3 regions of the Streptomyces sp. NBC_01410 genome follow, and region 3 is predicted to be linked to each of the others. Evidence: riboswitches for the same ligand, from Rfam matches in the RefSeq annotation. Region 3 holds a riboswitch; each other region holds the start of a gene.

Region 1 (7,677 bases), 3.8 Mb from region 3:
TCACGGGCCCGGCCGCCGGTCGCCGAGCCGGTGTGCACGACCACACCCTTCGCGCCGATCTCGCGCCCCCGGCGCAGCGAGTGCCGCAGCGACTCCACGGACTTGTCCGCGGTCGCCTCGGTGTGCGAGCCGAAGTTGATCAGATACGGGGCGTGGACGTACGCCGAGATCCCCTCGGCGGCGCACTCAGCGCGAAACCGCTCGTCCTGCGCCGGATTTCCGGCGGGCGTCGCCCAGCCGCGCGGATTGGCGACGAAGACCTGAACGGTCTCCGCCGCCAGCTCACGGGCGTACGCGAGACCGGTGGTGGCGAGGCCGCCGGCCACGGGGACATGGCCGCCGACGGGGTTGCGCATGAGAACTACAGTCCCTTGGTCTTGATGGTGATCGTGCTGCCCTCGGGCGCCTGCTGGTCCGCCGCGACGGACTGGCTCTCCACCGTGTCGCCGAGGAAGGGGAAGCTCTTGTCGACCTTGACCTCGAAGCCCGCCGACTCCAGCTTGCTCGTGGCCTCGTCGACCTTCAGACCGACGACATCCGGGACGTCGAGCATGCGGGGGCCCTTGGAGACCGTCAGCGTGACGGTGTCGCCGCGAGCCAGCTGGGTGCCCTCGGCCGCGGACTGCTCGGCGACGGAGCCCGCCTCCTCGGGGGAGTTGATCTGCTCGGAGGCGATCTTGACCTTGAAGCCCGCGCCGGTGAGCTGACTCGTGGCGTCGTCCACCGACTCACCGGTCACAGCCGGGACCTCGATCGGCGCGCCCCTGCTGACGACGACGGCGACCGCGGAATCGGGGCTGCGGCGGGTCCCGGATGCCGGGTCCGTGCTGATCACCGCCCCCTGCTCGATCTCCTCGCTGAACTCCTTGGTGACCACGCCCGGCGCGAGACCGGCCTTCTCCAGCTCGCTCTCGGCCTGGGCGAGCGGCTTGCCCTTGACGTCGGGGACCCGGACGATCTCGGGGCCGCGCGAGACGAAGACGGTCACCGAGCCGTTGCCGCGGATGCGCTCATTCGTCCCGGGGTCGGTCTTGATGACCGTGCCCCGCTGGACCGTTTCGCTGAAGTCGTACCGGACCTTCTTCACATCGAGTCCGGCGCTCTTCAGCTCCTGCCTGGCGTCCTTCTCGGTCTTGCCGATCAGGGCCGGGACCCGCGTGAACTGCCCGGAATTGATGTACCAGACGCCCGCGCCCACGCCGAGCGCGAGCAGCACCGCGACCAGGGCGGCGAGCAGGCCGCGCCGGGGGACGGCGCGGCGTCCCGCCGGCCGGGACCGCTCCGGCGGCTCCGGAGGCGGCATCGTCAGCCGGGCGGTGTGGTTGACCCCGGGCTCCTCGCGGGGGAGTACGCGGGGGATCACGCTGGTGGCGTCCTCCGAGGCGGGCGCGAGCCCGGCAGCGGGCTCGGCCCCATCGGCCGTCAGTGCCTGCGGCGGCATCAGGTCCAGCTGCTCGTCGCTGAGCGGGGCGCGGGCCGCGCGCGCCTCTGCGAGCAGCGCGACCGCGTCGTAAGGGCGCACCTCCGGATTGCGGGCGGTGGCGCTCGCAACGAGCTCGTCGAGCTCGACGGCGAGCCCCGGCACCAGGGCGGAGGGCGCAGGCATGTCCTCGTTCATATGCTGGAACAGGACCTGAGCGGGGGTGTCACCCGAGTGCGGCTTGGAGCCGGTCAGCATCTCGTAGAGGACGACCCCACATGCGTACACGTCGGCCCGGGTGTCGGACGTGCCGTACTCGATCTGCTCGGGAGCGAGGTACGAGACCGTGCCCAGCACCGTGCCGGTGGTGTTGGTGACCGAGCCGACCGCACGCACGAGACCGAAGTCGGCGACCTTGACCCGGCCGTCGTCCCCTATCAGCACGTTCTCCGGCTTCATGTCCCGGTGGACGAACCCGGCCCGGTGCGCCGCGCCGAGCGCCGCCAGCACGGGCTCCAGGATGTCGAGCGCCGCCCGCGGCTGGAGCGCCCCGCGCTCGCGCAGTACGTCGCGGAGCGTGCAGCCAGCGACGTACTCCATGGCCAGGTAGACGTACGCACCCTCGGCGCCCTGGTCGAAGACCGCGACCACATTGGGGTGGGCGAGGCGCGCCACGGACTTGGCCTCGCGGATGAAGCGCTCCACGAAGGAGGCGTCGGTGGCGAGGGCGGGGTGCATCACCTTGAGCGCGAGCACCCGGTCGAGCCGGGTGTCGACGGCCCGGTAGACCGTGGCCATCCCGCCGACTGCGATGCGCGCGTCGACGCGGTAGCGGCCGTCGAGCACCTGCCCGACGAGGGGGTCCTTGAGGGTCGTATCCACGCGGGAGATTCTACGAGTCATGGCTGGCGGGGCGGATGCGGTGGGGTGGGACCGGAGCGGTACTGCAGCCGAGCTGTGACGCGGGGCCCGTTCTTCGGGGCCGCTGCCCCGAACCCGGTGCGCCTGCGGCGGGCTTTCCCCCACCCCGCCCCTTCCCGTAACCGGGGGCTCCGCCCCCGGACCCCCGCTCCTCAATCGCCGGCGGGGCTGAATCATTCAGCCCGTCCGGCGTTTGAGGACATGCGGCCGAAGGTCGCATACGGGGTCCGGGGCGGAGCCCCGTCGGGGGTCTGGGGCGGAGCCCCAGTTCGGGAAGGGGCGGGGTGGGGAAAACGCCCCGCGCAGCGGTCAGAACGCCGGGCGTTCCGGGTCCAGGACCGCCCGGCCCTCGACCGGCGACGACGCCTCCGCAAAGTGCCGCCGCGGAATCCGCCCCGCCCGCCGCGCCAGCCGCCCCGCCTCCACCGCGTGCCGCATCGCCTCCGCCATCAGCACCGGCTCCTGCGCCCGGGTGACCGCCGATGCCAGCATCACCGCCGCGCAGCCCAGCTCCATCGCCAGCGCGGCGTCGGACGCCGTACCGGCCCCGGCGTCCAGAATCACCGGCACGCGCGCGTGCTCGACGATCAGCTGGAAGTTGTGCGGGTTGCGGATGCCCAGGCCGGAGCCGATCGGCGAGCCCAGCGGCATGATCGCCGCGCAGCCCACGTCCTGAAGCTTCCGGGCGAGCACCGGGTCGTCGTTGGTGTACGGCAGCACGGTGAAGCCGTCGTCGACCAGGGTCTCGGCGGCCTCCAGCAGCTCGATCGGATCGGGCAGAAGCGTGCGCTCGTCCGCGACGACCTCCAGCTTGATCCAGTCCGTGCCGAGCGCCTCACGCGCGAGACGCGCGGTCAGGACGGCCTCGCCCGCCGTGAAGCACCCCGCCGTATTGGGCAGGACGCGGATGTTCAGCTTCTCCAGGACGGACAGGACGGAGCCCTGGACGGTCGGGTCGAGGCGGCGCATCGCGACGGTGGTGAGTTCTGTGCCGCTCGCGGCGAGGGAGCGTTCGAGTGTGTCGAGGCTGGGCGCTCCGCCCGTACCCATGATCAGCCGGGAGTTGAACGCGGTGTCGCCGATGGTCAGACGGTCGTCGGCCATGCGCTCAGCCTCCCTGTACGGCGGTGAGAACCTCGACGCGATCGCCGTCGCCGAGCAGCGTGCCCGACCACTGGCCGCGCGGGACGACCGCCTCGTTGACGGCTGCGGCGACCCCGGACGGCGCGGCGGTCAGGGCGGCGACCAGGCGGTCCAGGGTCGTTCCGGTGGCGAGTTCACGCGCCTCGCCGTTGACGGAGACGGAGACGGACACGGAGACGTTCATGCGGGCTGCTCCAGACGCACGGGAGAGAAACGCAGCGGCGTGAAGGCTCGGGCCTCGTCCGGCAGCACGCCGGTGACGAGCAGCTCGGCCAGCACATCGCCGGTGACGGGGGTCAGGAGCACCCCGTTGCGGTAGTGGCCGGTGGCCAGATGGAGACCGGGCAGGGCGCTCGGGCCGAGCAGCGGCGCATTGTCGGGGGAGGCGGGCCGCAGCCCCGCGCGGGTCTCGGTGAGCGGCAGCTCGGTGATGCCGGGCACCAGTTCGTGAGCGTCGCGCAGCAGCTCGTAGACCCCGCCGGCGGTGACCGTCCTGTCCCAGCCGAGCTCCTCGCTCGTCGCGCCGATCACCAGCTCGCCGTTCTCGCGCGGCACCAGATAGACATCGCTGCCGCGCACGACGGCCCGCACGGTCCGGGACAGGAAGGGGGCGTACGCGGTCGGCACGGTCAGCCGCAGGACCTGGCCCTTCACCGGCCGTACGGGGGGAAGCACCTCTGCCGGTACGCCGCCCAGCCTGCCGCTGAGGCTGCCGCCCGCCAGGACGACCTGGTCCGCGGTGAGCTCCTCGCCGTCCGTCAGTACGGCTCCGGCCGCCCGGTCCCGTACCACCGAAAGCCGTTCGGCCCAGCCCCGGTGGAAGATCACTCCGGCGCGCTCGCAGGCCGTCACGAGCGCCCCTGCCAGCCGTCGCGGATCGACCTGATGGTCGCCGTCCACCCGCAGGCCCCCGCGTACGCCGGGCGCGAGCATCGGTTCGAGGCGCCGGCAATCGCGCCCGCTCAGCCATTCCGACTCCAGGCCGGACCGGTGCTGCAGGGCATGCAGTTCACGCAGATGCGCCCGGTCGTCGGCGTCGAGTGCGACGGCGAGCGTGCCGCAGGCGCGGTAGCCGACCGACTGCCCGCTCGCCTCCTCCAGCTCGGCGACGAAGGCCGGATAGCGGCGCCCCGATTCGAGGTTGAGACCGAGCAGTGTCTGCTCGCCGTAGTGCAGTTCGGTGACGGCGGCGAGCATGCCCGCGGCGACCTGTGCGGCCCCGCCGCCCGGCTCGGGATCGGCGAGCGCGACCCGCAGTCCGCGCTGTGCGGCTCGCCAGGCCGTGACCAGGCCGATGATTCCGCCCCCGATGACGAGGACATCTGAAGTGTGCGTTTCGGAAATACGCGACATGGGCGTCCAGCCCCTCCCTTCGCCGGCATGACCCGGATCAGGTTCGTACGGTCGGAGGCCGCCCAGCCTCCCTCTCAGCCCGGTACGTCCGGGCTCCCGCGAGTGCCTTACGGTGGCCACCCTAACCCCAGCCCTCAACTCGCAGTAGGGGAGCAGGCGCTGTGGCGGTCGCCGGCGGGGGGCGGCGCGGGCGTCGCCGAACCCGCTTCCTGACGGACCGTCAGGTGCGTAAGGTTGCAGGGTGAGCGAGCAGCAGCAGACAGCACAGGCAGCGCGGCGCGTGGTCGTCGTCGGCGCGGGAATGGCCGGGGTCCAGACCGCCGTGGCCCTGCGCGAGCAGGGCTTCACCGGACCCGTCACCCTGATCGGCGCCGAGCCCCACCAGCCGTACGACAGGCCGCCCCTCTCCAAGGCGATCCTGCTCGGCAAGGCCGAGGGCTCGGCCTTCGAGGTCGACTTCGAGGCACTCGGCATCGAGCTGCGGCTGGGCTGCGAGGTGCAGGGCGTGCGCCCGGGCGATCATGAGCTGGACACCGAGGCGGGAGCCGTGCCGTACGACGTCCTGGTCATCGCCAGCGGCGCCGAGCCGATCACGCTGCCGGGCGCCGAGGGCGTTGCCGGGGTTCATCTGCTGCGCACCCTCGACGATGCCGCACGGCTGCGCCCCGTCCTCGTCGAGCAGAACGACATAGTGGTCGTCGGCGCGGGCTGGATCGGCGCGGAATTCGCCACGGCCGCCCGCGAGGCCGGCTGCACGGTCACCGTCGTCGAGGCGGCCGACCGGCCCCTCGCGGGCGCCCTGCCCGCAGAGGTCGCCGCCCCGATGACCGACTGGTACGCGCAGTACGGCGTCGAACTCATCACCCACGCGCGCGTGGCCGGCATCGAGCCCGGAACGGTGATCCTCGCCGACGGCCGTGAGCTCCCGGCCGGAGCCGTGGTCGTCGGCATCGGCGCACGCCCCGCCACCGGCTGGCTCGCGGGCTCCGGCATCGCGCTCGGCCCGGACGGCGCAATCACCGCGGACGAGCATCTGCGCACCTCGCTGCCCGATGTGTACGCGGTCGGCGACTGCGCCTCCTTCCCGTCCGGCCGCTACGGCGAACGGCTGCTCGTGCACCACTGGGACAACGCCCTGCAGGGGCCGCACACGGTGGCCGCCAATGTCATCGCGAGCGCTCGCCGGGAGCCGGAGCAGGTCTACGACCCGGTGCCGTACTTCTGGTCCGAACAGTTCGGCCGTTTCGTGCAGTACGCGGGCCACCACGCCACCGCCGACACGATGGTGTGGCGCGGCGATCCGGCGGACGCCGCCTGGACGGTGCTCTGGCTGCGCGAGGGCGCCCTGGTCGCACTCCTCGCCGTCGGCAGAGCCCGCGACCTGGCGCAGGGACGCAAGCTCATCCTGGCCGGCGCACGGCTGGATCCGGACCTCGCGACCGACCCGTCGGTCCCTCTGAAGACGGCGGCACAGACGTAGTCCGGGCAGGGTCCGGGTACCGACTGTCAGTCCGGGATGGCACGCTTGTCCTGTGACCGAGATTGACGCAAAGATCGATGCTCTCGTCCCCGCCTGGCTCCACCTTCCCGACATCGCGGAAATGCTCGATGTCGAGGTGACACGCGTACGGCAGCTGGTCAAGGAAGGCCAGCTGATCGCCGTGCGCCGTGGTGAGAACCGGGCGCTTCAGGTACCTGCCGCCTTCATCGACGGCAACAAGGTGGTCAAGGGTCTCGCCGGGACCCTGACCCTCCTGAGGGACGACGGCTTCACCGACGAAGAAATGCTGGAGTGGCTCTTCACTCCCGACCCGAGCCTGCCGGGCACGCCCGCGCAGGCGCTCAGCGAGAATCGCGGCACGGAGGTGAAGCGCCGGGCCCAGGCGCTCGCCGTCTGACCTGGCTTCCGGAGTCCTGAGCGTCCGGTTCTCGGCGCCCCGGACGCCGGAAGGACAACACCACGCGGTGTGCGGGCAGAGGCCGAGTGGCCCCCGCCCGCACACCGCCGACCCAACGGGGGGAACACCCATGTCCACGGCTCGTGAGCTGCTGTCCGACGCCCGGCTCTATCTGTGCACGGACGCCCGGAAGAAGCAGGGCGACCTCGACGGCTTTCTCGACGCCGTGCTCTCCTCCGGGGTCGACATCGTGCAGCTGCGCGACAAGGGCATGGAGGCGGCCGAGGAGCTCGAACACCTCCAGGTCTTCGCCGAAGCCTGCCGCAGGCACGGCAAGCTGCTCGCCGTGAACGACCGCGCGGACGTCGCCCACGCCATCGGCTCCGACGTGCTGCATCTCGGACAGGGCGACATCCCCGTACCCGCCGCCCGCGCGATGCTCGGCGAGGACGTCCTGATGGGCCGCTCCACACACGCCGAGTCCGAGGTGGACGCCGCCGCCGTCGAGCCCGGCGTGGACTACTTCTGCACCGGCCCCTGCTGGCCCACCCCCACCAAGCCCGGGCGGTACGCGCCCGGGCTCGGCCTCGTGCGCTACGCGGCGGGGCTCGGGACCGACCGGCCCTGGTTCGCGATCGGCGGTATCGACGCGGGCAATCTGGACGAGGTGCTGGAGGCGGGCGCCCGCAGGATCGTCGTCGTACGCGCGATCACCGAGGCCGACGATCCGGCAGCCGCCGCCGCGGATCTCACCAAGCGGATACGGACCTACGGCCAGTAGGCTTTTTGGTGAATTTCACTGTCCGATGGGTGGACTCGGGTTGGGTGACCCTCAGGCCCTGGATAATCTGCGAGTATGGCCCTTGGCACAGCTTCGACCAGGACGGATCACGCACGTACTGTGCGCGACCTGCTCGCGACCGGTAAGACGTCCTACTCTTT
Region 2 (7,677 bases), 1.8 Mb from region 3:
CGCGGCGCGCGCCGGTAGCTCACGCCGTGGCGCGCATCACCCGTAGTGGTGAGTTGAGACCTCTTCGAAACATCGACCATTCGACAGGCCTGTGCGACCCGGCACCCGAGACGCCCTGGGCGCAACCCACAACTTCCTTGACTTCCAAGGTAGTTGGGCGTAAGTGATCATGCAGAAACGTGCCTGTCAACGCGTGCATATGCGACCGGCTCAACCACCCACGCGAGCCCTACTATCGGCTCGCCATGACAGCAGCAGGGAAGCACCAGGTGAGCCGGACGGAGACATCCCGCCGGAGCAGCCGGCAGAGTCGGGCGGGCATCCGAGACGTGGCCGCCGCGGCCGGTGTCTCGATCACGACTGTCTCAGACGCGCTCAACGGCAAGGGCCGGCTCCCGGACGCCACCCGCCAACATGTCCGCGAAGTCGCCGACCGGCTGGGCTACCGCCCTTCCGCAGCGGCCCGAACCCTCCGTACCGGAAAATCAGGCCTCATCGGCCTGACGGTGACGACGTACGGGGATGAACCTTTCACCTTCACCGAATTCGCGTACTTCGCCGAAATGGCGAGAGCCGCAACCTCGGCCGCGCTCGCCCGCGGCTACGCACTTGTCATCCTGCCCGCAACCTCACGCCACGACGTCTGGTCGAACGTCGCCCTCGACGGCACCGTCGTCATCGACCCCTCCGACCATGATCCGGTCGTCACCGAACTCGTCCGCCAGGGCCTGCCCGTCGTCTCCGACGGCCGGCCGGCCGGAACCCTTCCGGTCACCGCCTGGGTCGACAACGACCACGAAGCCGCCGTACTCGATCTGCTCGACCATCTCGCCGACGCGGGCGCCCGCCGGATCGGCCTGCTCACCGGCACCACCACCGACACCTACACCCGTCTGTCCACCACCGCCTATCTGAGCTGGTGCGAGCGCGTGGGCCAGGATCCGGTCTACGAGTCCTACCCCGCCCACGACCCGTGCGCCGGCGCAGTCGCCGCCGACCGGCTGCTCGCCCGCCCGGACAGACCCGACGCGGTCTACGGGCTCTTCGACCCCAACGGCACCGATCTGCTCGCCGCCGCCCGGCGGTACGGCCTGCGCGTCCCCGAGGATCTGCTGCTCGTCTGCTGCAGCGAATCGACCGTGTACGCCACCACCGAACCGCCCATCACCACGCTCTCGCTCAAACCGCGCAGGATCGGCACAGCGGTCGTCCAGCTCCTCATCGACGCCATCGAAGGCATCAACGAAGACCGGCCGGTTGAACAGGTGATACCCACCGAACTGATCGTGCGGACGTCCTCGCAGCGCCGCCCTCCGCGAACGACCGTGAGCGCCCCGCGATCACCTTCACCGGACTAGACCTGATAAATCGGGACGAAACAACCGGCGAACCAGGGGTGCTGACGGATTCACCACCCCTGGTGCGTCACACAGCGCGGAGCTCATTCCTATGATGGGCGCACGACACCGCGGACCACCCCGACCAGGCTGGGCCGAGAGGTGAACGGCGGCGCGACGGTGGTGGAGGGGTCGATGACTCAGGGGGCCGGTCAAGGACCCGTGGTGCGGACGGCGACATTGCGCGATTTCCGTGTGCCGCCGTATGCGCAGGTGCCCGTGCAGTCACAACAGTCACCTCAGTCGAGCCATCCCGGCAACGCGGTCCCCGAGGGCGAAACCCCGGACGGCTACACCCCCACCGCGCGCGACCTCCCGGTGATCAGCGCCGGCGGTCCCGGCGACACCGTCCAGGTGCAGGTCGCGCCCGACGAGGCGCCCGCGCCCGAAGGCCTCGGTCCGCTCTATGTCGTCGGCGATGTCCACGGCTATCTCGACGAACTCGTCGCCGCCCTCACCGAACAGGGCCTCATCGACGCCGAAGGCAAATGGGCGGCGGGCCATGCCCGCCTCTGGTTCCTCGGCGACTTCACCGACCGCGGTCCCGACGGAATCGGCGTCATCGACCTCGTCATGCGGCTCTCCGCCGAGGCCGCGGCCGCCGGCGGCTACTGCAAGGCCCTGATGGGCAATCACGAACTGCTGCTCCTCGGCGCCAAGCGGTTCGGCGACACCCCGGTCAACTCCGGCGCCGGCACCGCCACCTTCCAGGCCGCCTGGCTGCTCAACGGCGGTCAGAAGTCCGACATGGACCGGCTCCAGGACGTCCATCTCCAGTGGATGGCGCGGCTCGACGCGGTGATCGAGGAGGACGAGCATCTGCTGATGCACTCCGACACCACCGCGTATCTGGAGTACGGCTCCAGCATCGAAGACGTCAACGACACGGTGCACGCGATCCTCACGCGCAATGACGCCGACGAGTGCTGGGACCTGTTCCGCAAATTCACCAAGCGCTTCGCCTTCCGTGACGACGCGGGACCGCAGGCCGTACGCGAACTGCTCGCGGCCTACGGCGGCAACCGCGTCGTCCACGGCCACAGCCCCATTCCGTATCTGCTCGGCGAGGTGGGCACCGAGGACGGCGAGGACGGAGCACGTCCGGTCGTCGAAGGCCCGCATGTGTACGCGGACGGGCTCGCGATCGCCATGGACGGCGGCGTGACCATGGCCGGAAAGCTGCTTGTCGTCCAACTTCCTCTGTCCAATTGAGCAGAGCCCGGCAGGCGATTTACGGAAAGCCCCTGTCACGCCGTGCCGTAACCGCTCTACCATCGGCTTATCCGTAGCAGGCTCTCCTCCGTTTCTGCCCAACCGCCCGATCCATGCGGGCAACCCGGCCCTACGGAGCATCGGGGGATGCACATGAACAGCGCTCCGCACCTGCTGACCGAGGACCGCGCCGAGTACGAGCGCATCCTCGACGACGCGCTGCGCAACGCCCATGACCGTCCGGACCTCGCTGCCGTGGGGCAGCGCCTGAACGCCGAACAGCTGCGCACGATGGCCCTGAACGCGACGGCACTGATCACCACCGCCGCCGCCGCCGAGTACGAGCACTACACAAAGATCCGCGAGGACATGCGTTCCCCCGCGGCCGCCGCTTCCACCCGGATCTCCGTGCCCGCCTCCGCCGCCGACGGGGCGTCCCAGAACGGCGCCGGGTTCGCCGCCGTCATAGCCGTGCTGGCCCCGGTGCTCGCGGGGACAGCCGCACTGATCTTCCTGCTGGTGGGCTACATCCTGAAGATGCTCAGCCCCACGCCCTCCTTCGCGGCGACCATGGTCGCGGCGGGCTGGTTCTTCGCAGCCCTCACGGCGGCCGCCATTCTGGTCGCCGCGATAGGGCTGCTGCTGACCGCGCTGCGCAATGGCGCGACCCAACTCCCGGCCGAGGAATCAACGGGCGAACTGCCCGACGAGGTGTCCCGGGCCAAAGAGGCCTGGCGGCACGCCCTGCTGGAGCGCGGTCTCCTGCCCTTCCTGCGAGCAGCGCTCGCCGACCCCAGCGCCGACCCGACCTCCGCGGCCCCGCCGCGCCATGTGAGCCGTATCCCGAAGGTCGGCTACAGCGGCCCGGACTACTCCAGCCCGAGCGAGGGCTCGACATCGGGCCAGCGCCCCACCTTCACCAGCCCGGACTTCACGAGCCCGGACTTCGGCGGCCCCGAGCACCAGCCGGAGTGATCCCCGGCCGGTGCTGGGGGGACACCACTCAGCGGCGCGCGCCCCGGCGGGGCATCACTCCGCGATCGGCAGATAGACGCGATTGCCCGCGGCGGCGAACTCCTTCGACTTCTCCGCCATACCCTCCTCGATCTCCTGCTTCGAGCCACCGTGCTGGCGGCGGATGTCCTGCGAGATCTTCATGCTGCAGAACTTCGGACCGCACATCGAGCAGAAGTGCGCGGTCTTCGCCGGCTCGGCCGGGAGCGTCTCGTCGTGGAACTCCCGTGCCGTGTCCGGGTCGAGGGCCAGATTGAACTGGTCCTCCCACCGGAACTCGAACCGGGCGTCGGACAGCGCGTCGTCCCACTCCTGGGCGCCCGGGTGCCCCTTGGCGAGGTCGGCCGCATGGGCAGCGATCTTGTAGGTGATGACGCCCGTCTTGACGTCGTCACGGTTCGGCAGGCCCAGGTGCTCCTTGGGCGTGACGTAGCAGAGCATCGCCGTGCCCCACCAGGCGATCATCGCCGCCCCGATGCCGGAGGTGATGTGGTCATACGCGGGGGCCACGTCCGTGGTGAGCGGGCCGAGCGTATAGAAGGGGGCCTCCTCGCAGATCTCCTGCTGGAGGTCGATGTTCTCCTTGATCTTGTGCATCGGGACGTGACCGGGGCCTTCGATCATCGTCTGCACTTGGAAACGCTTAGCGACCGAGTTGAGTTCCCCGAGCGTGCGCAACTCCGCGAACTGTGCTTCGTCGTTGGCGTCCGCGATCGAGCCGGGCCGCAGACCGTCGCCGAGGGAGTACGTCACGTCGTACGCGGCGAGGATCTCGCAGAGCTCCTCGAAGTTCTCGTACAGGAACGACTCCTTGTGGTGCGCGAGACACCAGGCCGCCATGATCGAGCCGCCGCGCGAGACGATGCCGGTCTTGCGGTTGGCGGTCAGCGGGACGTACGGCAGCCGCACACCCGCGTGGACCGTCATGTAGTCGACGCCCTGCTCGGCCTGTTCGATGACCGTGTCCTTGTAGATCTCCCAGGTCAGTTCCTCGGCCTTGCCGTCGACCTTCTCGAGCGCCTGGTAGAGCGGCACGGTGCCGATCGGCACGGGAGAATTGCGCAGCACCCACTCACGGGTGGTGTGGATGTTGCGGCCGGTGGAGAGGTCCATGACCGTGTCCGCGCCCCAGCGCGTCGCCCAGGTCATCTTCTCGACCTCCTCCTCGATGGAGGAAGTGACCGCGGAGTTGCCGATGTTGGCGTTGACCTTCACCAGGAACCGCTTGCCGATGATCATCGGCTCGATCTCCGGGTGGTTGACGTTGGCGGGAAGGACCGCGCGACCTGCGGCGATCTCCTCGCGTACGACCTCGGGGGAGACGTTCTCGCGGATCGCGACGTACTCCATCTCCGGCGTGATCTCGCCCCGGCGGGCGTACGCGAGCTGCGTCACCGCCTGCCCGTCGCGTCCCCGCCGGGGCTGGCGCGGGCGGCCGGGGAACACCGCGTCGAGGTTGCGCAGACCGCCCCTCGGCGAGGTGTGCTTGATCCCGTCGTCCTCGGGGCGGACGGGACGGCCCGCGTACTCCTCGGTGTCGCCGCGGCCGATGATCCAGTTCTCCCGCAGCGGCGCAAGCCCGCGGCGGACGTCGGTCTCGACGTTCGGATCGGTGTACGGGCCGGACGTGTCGTACAGCGTCACGTCCTTGCCGTTGGTGAGGTGCACCTGGCGGACCGGCACCCGGAGGTCGGGACGCGAGCCCTCGACGTATCCCTTGTGCCAGCCGATGGACTTCCCGGCCTCGGGCTGATTCGAGGCAGGCGTGCGTGCATCCTGAACGGTCATCGTGACCTACTCCCTACGCCGGCATTACCCGGTAACAGGTTCGGCGGTCGGCGCAGCCGTTTCCGTACGGTTCGTACGGATTTCAGCGCCCTCTCAGCCCGGTGCTCCGAGCTCCCGCGTGTGCAAAGGTGCCACCACGCTAGCGTCATTTCCGGCGTGCTGAACAGTGGGCCCCGTCGTTCTTGCGATGATCGGTCGGTGACCTCATCGCCGACACCCCCGCCGCAGACGCCCGAGCCCCATGGCCACTCGCACAGCCATGGGCCCGCCGCACCCGTCTCGCAGCACCTCCGCAAGGTCATCGCCGCGGTGCTGATTCCTTTCGCCGCGGCCGTCGTCGTGGGCCTCGTCGTGCTCTGGCCTGGCGGCGCTCCCGGCCATGAGCGCACCGGTGTCGGCTTCGACCGGCAGACCGAGCAGGGCAAGGTGGTTCGGGTCGAGAAGGTCGACTGCAAGGACGTGAACGCCGCGCAGGTCCCACCGACCGGCGACACCTCCACACCCGAGGGACGTGAGGCGGTCAACGCCCAGCAGGGCACGTGCAAGAAGGCGACGGTCAAGGTCACCACCGGCAAGGACAAGGGCCGCACCTTCGTCGAGATCGTCCAGCCGGACGCGACCCGTCAGTTGAGCGAGGGCCAGGGTGTGGTGGTGGCGTACGCCCCCGACGCGCCCCGTGATCTTCAGTACTCCGTGACCGACGTGGACCGCGAGTTCCCGCTGGCGCTGCTGGCCGGGATCTTCGCGCTCGTGGTGGTGCTGGTGGGGCGGATGCGCGGTGTGATGGCGCTGATCGCGCTCGCTGCTTCCTTCGCCGTACTGACCCTGTTCATCCTGCCCGCGATCCTGCAGGGCTCCAATCCGCTGATCGTCGCGGTGGTCGGAGCGAGCGCGATCATGCTGATCGCGCTCTATCTGTGCCACGGGCTGAGCGCGCGCACCTCGGTCGCGGTGATCGGCACCCTGATCTCGCTGCTGGTGATCGGGTTGCTGGGCTCGCTGTTCATCGGCTGGGCGAGTCTGAGCGGCAACACCGACGACAGCACCGGCCTGATCCATGGCCTGTTTCCGAACATCGACTTGAGCGGTCTGCTGCTGGCGAGCGTCATCATCGGCTCGCTCGGTGTGCTCGACGATGTGACGGTGACCCAGACCTCGGCGGTGTGGGAACTGCATCAGGCGGACCCGGGCATGGGCCGGCGGGCGCTCTACCGGGCCGGTATCCGCATCGGCCGGGACCACATCGCGTCCGTCGTCAACACGCTCGTACTGGCTTACGCGGGCGCCGCGTTGCCACTCCTGCTGCTCTTCTCGATCGCCCAGAGCAGTGTGGGGACGGTGGCCAGCAGCGAGTTGGTGGCGGAGGAGATCGTACGGACCCTGATCGGTTCGATCGGCCTGGTCGCCTCGGTGCCTGTGACCACCGCGCTGGCTGCGCTGGTGGTCTCCGCCGACCGGCCGGGTCCTCTCCCGGCGACAGGCCGGGCTGCGATGCGTGGCGGCAGTGGCCGCCGGCGTAAGAGGTAGCGGGCACAAGCCGTAGATGCCCCGGCGCCGCTCAGCCGGCGTTCTCCTCCGCGAGGATGCGCCCGAGGGCCTCGTCGAGATTGCACTCGAAGTCGACGACCGTACGCTCCTGCCCCAGCGGCACCAGCTTGTCCGTGCGGTCGAGGAAGGCCACGAGCGGCGCGGCACTCACCCGGAACAGCGCCCGGTCGCAGCCGACCTGGAGCCGGATGGCCACATCGGACAGCTTCCCGGGACGCGTCGGCGCGATGTGCACATCGCCGTCCCCGCTCGGGCCGTTGATGCCGTCCACCAGCAACTCCCGACCGAAGGTCCAGGTCACAGGCGCATCTCCGGGCAGGTGAAAGGTCATCCGCACGGCGAACGGATCCTTCGTCTCGTACCGGATCTCCACCGGGATCCGGAAGGAGAGCTCCTCGGAGACAAGGAAACTCATGAGGACCTCGGCCTGGACCGACTCGCGCATCATGTACCCCGCAGTGGATGAAGCAGTGAACGGAAGCTCGTCAAAAAGGCCAGGAAAGATCCCCATGGCCCTCTTGACGTAATCGTCCAGTACGCGCTCGAAGATCACAAGGAGTGAGTTTTCAGATACTGATAGAGAGCGCCAGCGAGCTGAGAACGGCCCACACCTCGACTGCAGGGGTACAAGGGGTGTCGGCGAGGGCGACGACAGGAAGCGGAGGGCCTGCCTCGCGCGCGAGCTGTCTCGCGGGGGCTCCGCCCCGATGGGAGCCCG
Region 3 (7,677 bases):
CGGACTGCCTCGCGCCCGTCGGCGGCCGCGCCGACCACTTCGATGTCGGGTTGGGCGTCGAGCAGCATCGTCAGCCCGGTGCGCACGATGGGCTGGTCGTCGGCGATGAGGACCCTGATGCTCATCGTGGCGTCCCGGTTCGGGGCAGGACCGCCTCTACCCGCCAGCCCCGCTCGGCGGCGGGGCCTGCGTGGAAGGTGCCGCCGAGCAGTGAGGCGCGTTCCCGCATGCCCACCAGGCCGTAGCCTGCTGGGGCGCGGCCGCCAGCGGCGGAGCCGTCGTCGTCGATGGTCAGCCGTACCTGGTCGGCGTCGCCTGTGACGGCGACGGTGACCTGGGTCGCGTGGCGGGCGTGCCGTCGAGCGTTGGTGATGGACTCCTGGGCTAGGCGGTAGATCGCGGCCCCGACCGCCGGGCTGAGGTCGTCGAACTCGCCGAATAGCGTCACCTCGACGCAGGGACGCGTCTGGCCATCGGTGGCGAGCTGCTCGACCTCGGCCACGCCGGGCTGCGGCGCGAACTCGGTGTCCTGTGTGGCGCGGAGCACGCCGACGATGGCGCGCAGCTCGGTGAGGGTGCGGGTCGCTGCGTCCTCGATGATGGCCAGGGCCTCGATGGCACGCTCGGGGTGGGAGGCCGCGATGGCACGTCCTGCTTGGGCCTGGATGGCGATGCCCGAGACGTGGTGGGCGACGGTGTCGTGGAGTTCACGAGCGAGCTGTTCGCGTTCGCGGGCCTTGGCTTGGTCGATGTCGCGGATGAGGATCTTCGTGTGATAGCGGATCGCGGCGCCGAGCGCGGCGGCGAACAGGAAGAACCCGTATGCTGCGACCGCATCCGCCAGGCTGGTGGTGTCGGCGACGTTGGTGATGGCCAGCCAGAGCAGGATGACGCCGAGGCCGCTTACGGCTTCCCGACCGGAGCCCCACCGGAACAGGGCGTAGGCCAGGATCAGCGCCGCGGAGATGCTGTTCAGCAGGGCGCCTTGCGACCCGGTGAGGATTCTGACGATGTCGACGATCGTCAACGTGCCGAAGGAGACCGCAACCGCGACGAGCGGGTGCGTGCGTCGCCACAGCAGGGGGCCGAGGACCGCGAGCACCGCGAGTAGCAGCAGCGGGCGTGGCGCCAGGTCCTGGCGAAGCACCACTTCCAGCAGGGACCAGCAGATCAGTACTGCGACCAAGGCCCAGTCCCGCGGCCTCCGGTCCGGGGCATTCGTGGGTCGAGGTTCGGCCCACAGCGAGCGGAGTGCGTTGGTGGCCATCTGATCAGCCTAGGCGGCCCGCGTGCTCGGTGTATCCGCTGAAAGTACAAGAGCTCGGCTGTGCCAACGGCCAGGTCGAATCAGGCTCCGCGGCTGATGTGCCCGCCGCCGGCATCCGTGAAGGTGGAAGCACCCACCCAATCAAGCCAGGGAGCGTTGTGATGAGAACGCCTCAATCCCATACCGCACTAGAGAATCCGCCGTCCCAGAGCACGCTGGAAGATCTGCGCATGCCCGTGCAGGCCAAGCTCGCAGCAGCATGGACCAGCTTCATGTTCCTCTACATCTACGTCGACTACCTCGCCCTGTACAAGCCCGGCTTCGTCGACGACATCCTGGCCGGCATCGTCCACGAGTTCGACATCGGTCCAACCTTTGTCGCCATTGCGCTCACGCTCATGGCCATCCCGATCCTCATGATCCTGCTCTCCGCGACACTGCCCGCCCGTGTCAACCGCACCATCAACCTCGTCGTAGCAACGCTCTACATCCCCGTCTCGATGTTCAACGCGGTAGGGGAGTCTTGGACCTACTTCTACTTCTACGGCCTCTCCATCGGACTCGAGGTGCTGCTCCTGGCCTTCATCCTGCGCTCCGCCTGGACCTGGCCACGCCGCATCGCATCACCGGCGACCCTGGCAGCCAGCCTCGACAGCGAGCCACTCCGCAGGCCGCAGCAGGCGTGACTGCCCGCCCCGCGCCCGACCATCCTTCGCTCGCGCCACCCGCGGGCACGGTCCATTCAGCGGTGACCTGATGGTCATGCCGGTGTGGCGATGCTCCAGGGATCGCCCAGAAAGGCGTTGCGTAGGGCTGTGAAGACCTCGACGCCGTGGGCTTTGGCCGTGGCGATGTAGGAACGGACGCGGCAGAACGCGGTGAGTCCTCGCATGCTGCGCCAGCTCCCGCTGATCTTGGCTTGGAGCTTGGCCATCCTGATCGCCTGCTCGGCCCACGCCTGATGTTCGGGGTCGGACTCCCACACGGCCTTGAGGTCGCGCAGCAGGTGAGCGCAGCACAGTTGCACCTGGGTGACCTTCCCGCCACGGGTGGGGTCGCTGTATTTGTGGTAGCCGTGCCAGTCATCGCGGATGAGCACTCCGGCGAAGCGCGGCAGGATGTCGAAGCCGTCCACGGCGGCGTGGCGCGATCTGACCACGGATCGTCACCCGCCGGCCGCCCGTTCCTGCCGCACGGTGCACGACGATCGGCACTGTGCCCATGCCCTCAGGCTCGGACACCTCGCGGTTCACAGCACACCGAGGTCTGTATCGGGTCGGCAGTACGGGCACGCCGTGATGCCGTCTTCTGTGATTGCGCGGAGTGCTTGCTCGCGGGTCAGCAGTTTCGTGGGATTGCCAGCCATACGGCAGTCGCTCATGTGTACCGCGTCCGGGCTGGGCTTACCGCCTGCTCTCAGCATCGACAGCTTCCATGCAGGCTCGCGGGGGCAGAGTGCGTGCCGCGCGCGCAGCTGCTGCCTCCTGGCGCTCCAGTTCTGCGATGGATTCGTCAGTGCGGCGCAGCTGCCATGCGAGCCACTGGCGGACGCTGCGCAGGCGTTCCAGGCGGGGCACTTCTTCGGACACGTGTTCGAGTCTAGGTCTTCGGGAGTCCCAGTTCGACAGAGAGGCCACAGCGGGGGAGAGGTTCGCCATGCCGTGGTCGAAGGCTCCAGTGGTATCGCTCGCGCTTCCCCTTGGCCCGCTGGCCAGCCAGAACGCGCTCCGGGCTGGGCCGTCTGTGGGCCGTCCGAGGGTGCCCACCATTGACCGACAACGACCGACAACGCCTACCCCGCAAGCCGACGGCCCCAGGTCACGAGAATCCTTCTGCGACACTGGTGGGACCATGCCCAAGCCCGGAGAACTCACTTTCGTCGCGCCCCGCGGAGCCAAGAAGCCCCCGCGGCATCTCGCCGACCTCACGCCCGCCGAGCGCAAGGACGCCGTCGCCGCGATCGGCGAGAAGCCGTTTCGTGCCAAGCAGCTCTCGCAGCACTACTTCGCGCGGTACGCCCACGACCCCGCCCAGTGGACCGACATCCCCGCATCCGCGCGCGAGAAGCTCGCCGCCGAGCTGCTGCCGGATCTGATGTCCGTCGTACGGCACATCTCGTGCGACGAAGAGACCACCCGCAAGACCCTGTGGCGGCTTCACGACGGGACGCTCGTCGAGTCCGTACTCATGCGCTACCCGGACCGGGTGACCATGTGCATCTCGTCGCAGGCCGGCTGCGGAATGAACTGCCCCTTCTGCGCCACCGGGCAGGCGGGACTCGACCGCAATCTGTCGACCGCCGAGATCGTGCACCAGATCGTCGACGGCATGCGCGCGCTGCGCGACGGCGAGGTGCCCGGAGGCCCGGCGCGGCTGTCCAACATCGTCTTCATGGGCATGGGCGAGCCGCTCGCCAATTACAAGCGGGTCGTCGGCTCCATCCGCCGTCTCACCGACCCCGAGCCGGACGGTCTCGGTCTCTCGCAGCGCGGGATCACCGTTTCCACCGTCGGTCTGGTGCCCGCGATGCTGCGCTTCGCCGACGAGGGCTTCAAGTGCCGCCTCGCCGTCTCGCTGCACGCGCCGGACGACGAGCTGCGCGACACCCTGGTCCCGGTCAACACGCGCTGGAAGGTCCGCGAGGTCCTGGACGCGGCTTGGGAGTACGCGGAGAAGTCCGGCCGCCGTATCTCCATCGAGTACGCGCTGATCAGGGACATCAATGATCAGGCGTGGCGGGGCGATCTGCTCGGCCGCCTGCTCAAGGGCAAGCGCGTCCACGTGAATCTGATCCCGCTCAACCCGACGCCGGGCTCGAAGTGGACGGCATCGCGCCCCGAGGACGAGAAGGCCTTCGTGGAGGCGATCGCGGCCCACGGTGTGCCCGTGACCGTACGGGACACCCGTGGCCAGGAGATCGACGGAGCGTGCGGACAGCTCGCGGCGTCCGAGCGGTAGTCTGGGCTCGAACCATTTGCATATTCCGACAGGGGAGCGCCACAGCGCTGAGAGTGCGGCACATGCTTGGAGACAAGCACGTGGTCGCAGACCCTCTGAACCTTGCCCAGGTCATTCTGGGTAGGAAGTTCGGTCATCACTCAAGCTGTTGCGCCCTGCTCACGCCGTGTGAGCAGGGCCGCGTCTCTTCCTGGTCACTCCAGGAGGAATTCAGTGAGCACCACCAAGAAGGTGGCGGTTTCCGCCATCGCCGTCGCGCTCGGCGTCTCGACGCTCGCCGCGTGCGGGGAGTCCAAGGACTCCGCCACGGACAGCGGTCCGAAGTCCAAGACCGTGACGCTGGTCAGCCATGACTCGTTCGTCGCCTCGCCCGCCGTACTGAAGCAGTTCACCAAGGAGACCGGCTACACGGTCAAGGTGCTCCAGAGCGGCGACGCGGGCGCTGCCCTCAACAAGGAGATCCTCACCAAGGGCTCCCCGCAGGGCGATGTCTTCTTCGGCGTCGACAACACCCTCCTCTCGCGCGCACTGGACAACGATCTGTTCACGCCGTACGAGGCCAAGGGCCTGGACCAGGTGCCCGACGAGGTGCAGCTCGACAAGGACAAGCACCGCGTCACGCCCGTCGACACCGGCGACATCTGCGTCAACTACGACAAGAAGTACTTCGCCGACAAGAAGCTGGCTCCGCCGCAGTCCTTCGACGACCTGATCAAGCCCGAGTACAAGAACCTGCTGGTCACGGAGAACGCGGCGACCTCGTCGCCCGGCCTCGGCTTCCTCCTCGGCAGCATAGGCAAGTACGGCGAGGACGGCTGGCAGGACTACTGGAAGAAGCTGAAGAGCAACGGCGTCAAGGTCGTCGACAGCTGGGAGCAGGCGTACAACAACGAGTTCTCCGGTTCCGCCGGTGGCAAGAAGGCCAAGGCGGACCGCCCGCTGGTCGTCTCGTACGCCTCCAGCCCGCCGGCCGAGGTGGTCTTCGCCAAGCCGCAGCCGACCGAGGCGCCCACCGGCGTCGCGACCGGAACCTGCTTCCGTCAGACGGAGTTCGCGGGACTCCTGAGCGGCGCGAAGAACGAGGAGGGCGGCAAGGCCCTGCTGGACTTCATGATCTCCAAGCAGTTCCAGGAGGACATGCCGCTCAACATGTTCGTCTACCCGGTGATCAAGGGCGCGAAGCTGCCCGAGGCGTTCACCAAGTTCGGCGCTGTCGTCGACAAGCCGGAGACCGTCGCTCCCGACAAGATCGCCAAGAACCGTGAGCAGTGGGTCCAGTCATGGTCCTCGCTCGTAGTGAAGTAACGAAGTCCGTCCGGTCCTCCGTCCGCGGTTCCGTTCGGGGGAATGCGGCACGGCTCGGGCTGATGGCCGGGCCCGCCGTGTTCTTCGCGGTCTTCTTCGCCTACCCCGTCGTCTCGATCGTCGGCCGCGGCCTCCAGGTCGACGGGGTATGGCAGTTCGGGCGGATCGGCGAGGTGCTGAGCCGCGCCGACATCCAGCGCGTGCTGTGGTTCACCGCCTGGCAGGCGCTCGCGTCCACCGCGCTCACGCTGCTGATCGCGCTGCCCGCCGCGTATGTCTTCGCCCGCTTCGACTTCCCGGGCAAGCAGCTGCTGCGGGCGGTGGTGACCGTTCCGTTCGTGCTGCCGACCGTCGTCGTCGGGACCGCGTTCCTGGCCCTCCTCGGCCGTGGGGGACTGCTGGACGAGCTGTGGGGCGTCCGGCTGGACACCACTGTGTGGGCGATTCTGCTCGCGCATGTCTTCTTCAACTACGCCGTCGTCGTACGGACCGTGGGCGGTCTGTGGTCACAGCTCGACCCGCGTCAGGAGGAGGCCGCGCGCGTGCTGGGTGCCGGGCGGTTCGCGGCCTGGCGGCGGGTGACGCTGCCCGCGCTGGGACCCGCCGTGGCCGCCGCCGCTCTTATGGTCTTCCTCTTCACCTTCACCTCGTTCGGCGTCGTACAGATCCTCGGCGGACCGACGTTCTCGACGCTCGAGGTGGAGATCTACCGGCAGACGGCCCAACTGCTCGATCTGCCCACGGCGGCCGTGCTCACGCTGGTTCAGTTCGCCGCGGTGGGCGCGATCCTGGCGGTGCACGCGTCGACGGTCCGGCGGCGGGAGACCGCGCTGAAGCTGGTCGACCCGGCTCAGACCGCGCGCCGGCCGCGCGGTCCCCGGCAGTGGGCACTGCTCGGCGGGGTCCTGCTCACCGTGCTGCTGCTGATCCTGGTGCCCCTCGGAGTGCTCGTCGAACGCTCGCTGGACGGGCCGGGCGGTTACGGCTTCGACTTCTACCGGGCCCTGCAGTCGACCGGAGACGCAGGCAGCAGCTTCCTCGTCCCGCCGATCGAGGCGATCTGGAACTCGATGCGGTACGCGCTGGCGGCGACCGGCATCGCACTGCTCATCGGCGGGCTCGCGGCCGCCGCGCTCACCCGGCGCGCGGGACGGTTCGTGCGCGGGTTCGACGCGCTCCTGATGCTTCCGCTCGGGGTCTCCGCGGTGACCGTCGGCTTCGGCTTTCTGATCACCCTCGACAAGCCGCCGCTGGATCTGCGTACCTCGTGGATTCTCGTACCACTGGCGCAGGCACTGGTCGGTGTCCCCTTCGTCGTACGGACCATGCTGCCCGTCCTCCGGGCGGTCGACGACCGGCTGCGCGAGGCCGCGGCCGTGCTCGGAGCCTCGCCGCTGCGGGTCTGGCGTGAGGTCGATCTGCCGATGGTGCGGCGTGCCGTACTGATCGCGGCGGGGTTCGCCTTCGCCGTGTCGCTCGGTGAGTTCGGGGCGACCGTCTTCATCGCCAGGCCCGACCGTCCGACCCTGCCGGTCGCCGTGGCACGCCTGCTCGGGAGGCCCGGCGAGCTCAACTACGGTCAGGCGATGGCTCTTTCGACGATCCTGATGGTGGTGTGCGCGGCAGCGGTGCTGCTCCTCGAACGCATCCGTACCGACAAAACCTCCGGGGAGTTCTGATGGCCTTGCTGCGACTGGAGGATGTGACCGTACGGTTCGGGGCGCGCGCGGCGCTCGACGCGGTGGACCTGGAGGTCGCCGAGCACGAGATCGTCTGCGTGCTCGGGCCGAGCGGCAGCGGCAAGTCCACCCTGCTGAGGATCGTTGCCGGACTCCAGTCCGCGGACACCGGGCGGGTGCTGCTGTCCGGCGCCGACCAGGCGGGGGTGCCCGTGCACCGGCGCGGAGTCGGGTTGATGTTCCAGGACCACCAGCTCTTCCCGCAGCGCGACGTGGGCGGCAATGTCGCCTTCGGGCTGCGGATGCGCGGTGTCGGCCGGGCCGAACGGGCCCGCCGCGTCGATGAGTTGCTGACGCTCGTCGGGCTGCCTGCCGCACAGCGCCGGGCGGTGGCCTCGCTGTCCGGCGGCGAGCAGCAGCGGGTGGCGCTGGCCCGGGCGCTCGCGCCGGAGCCCCGGCTGCTGATGC

The links. Region 3 has a riboswitch for thiamine pyrophosphate ahead of OG741_RS28625 (thiamine ABC transporter substrate binding subunit). Riboswitches for the same ligand answer to the same signal wherever they lie in the genome.
Region 1: linked by a shared signal. The riboswitch ahead of thiO (glycine oxidase ThiO) and the one ahead of OG741_RS28625 (thiamine ABC transporter substrate binding subunit) in region 3 are both predicted to bind thiamine pyrophosphate.
Region 2: linked by a shared signal. The riboswitch ahead of thiC (phosphomethylpyrimidine synthase ThiC) and the one ahead of OG741_RS28625 (thiamine ABC transporter substrate binding subunit) in region 3 are both predicted to bind thiamine pyrophosphate.

Annotation. Positions count from the first base shown of each region.
Region 1 is NZ_CP109530.1:2,386,266-2,393,942, reverse strand. Features, by position in the region: gene OG741_RS11045 (deoxyribonuclease IV) at 1-356, opposite strand, end outside; gene pknB (Stk1 family PASTA domain-containing Ser/Thr kinase) at 362-2,302, opposite strand; gene OG741_RS11035 (thiazole synthase) at 2,651-3,445, opposite strand; gene thiS (sulfur carrier protein ThiS) at 3,450-3,668, opposite strand; gene thiO (glycine oxidase ThiO) at 3,665-4,837, opposite strand; TPP riboswitch at 4,835-4,947, opposite strand; gene OG741_RS11020 (NAD(P)/FAD-dependent oxidoreductase) at 5,079-6,317, shown strand; gene OG741_RS11015 (Rv2175c family DNA-binding protein) at 6,370-6,735, shown strand; gene thiE (thiamine phosphate synthase) at 6,866-7,516, shown strand; gene metF (methylenetetrahydrofolate reductase [NAD(P)H]) at 7,592-7,677, shown strand, end outside.
Region 2 is NZ_CP109530.1:4,398,902-4,406,578, forward strand. Features, by position in the region: gene OG741_RS20140 (LacI family DNA-binding transcriptional regulator) at 246-1,358, shown strand; gene OG741_RS20145 (metallophosphoesterase) at 1,533-2,609, shown strand; gene OG741_RS20150 (hypothetical protein) at 2,757-3,584, shown strand; gene thiC (phosphomethylpyrimidine synthase ThiC) at 3,639-5,411, opposite strand; TPP riboswitch at 5,405-5,539, opposite strand; gene OG741_RS20160 (YibE/F family protein) at 5,610-6,938, shown strand; gene OG741_RS20165 (SsgA family sporulation/cell division regulator) at 6,970-7,404, opposite strand.
Region 3 is NZ_CP109530.1:6,189,417-6,197,093, forward strand. Features, by position in the region: gene OG741_RS28595 (response regulator transcription factor) at 1-125, opposite strand, end outside; gene OG741_RS28600 (sensor histidine kinase) at 122-1,267, opposite strand; gene OG741_RS28605 (DUF6326 family protein) at 1,498-1,953, shown strand; gene OG741_RS28610 (transposase) at 2,028-2,426, opposite strand; gene OG741_RS28615 (DUF6233 domain-containing protein) at 2,517-2,690, opposite strand; gene rlmN (23S rRNA (adenine(2503)-C(2))-methyltransferase RlmN) at 3,119-4,225, shown strand; TPP riboswitch at 4,246-4,370, shown strand; gene OG741_RS28625 (thiamine ABC transporter substrate binding subunit) at 4,439-5,530, shown strand; gene OG741_RS28630 (ABC transporter permease) at 5,593-7,209, shown strand; gene OG741_RS28635 (ABC transporter ATP-binding protein) at 7,209-7,677, shown strand, end outside.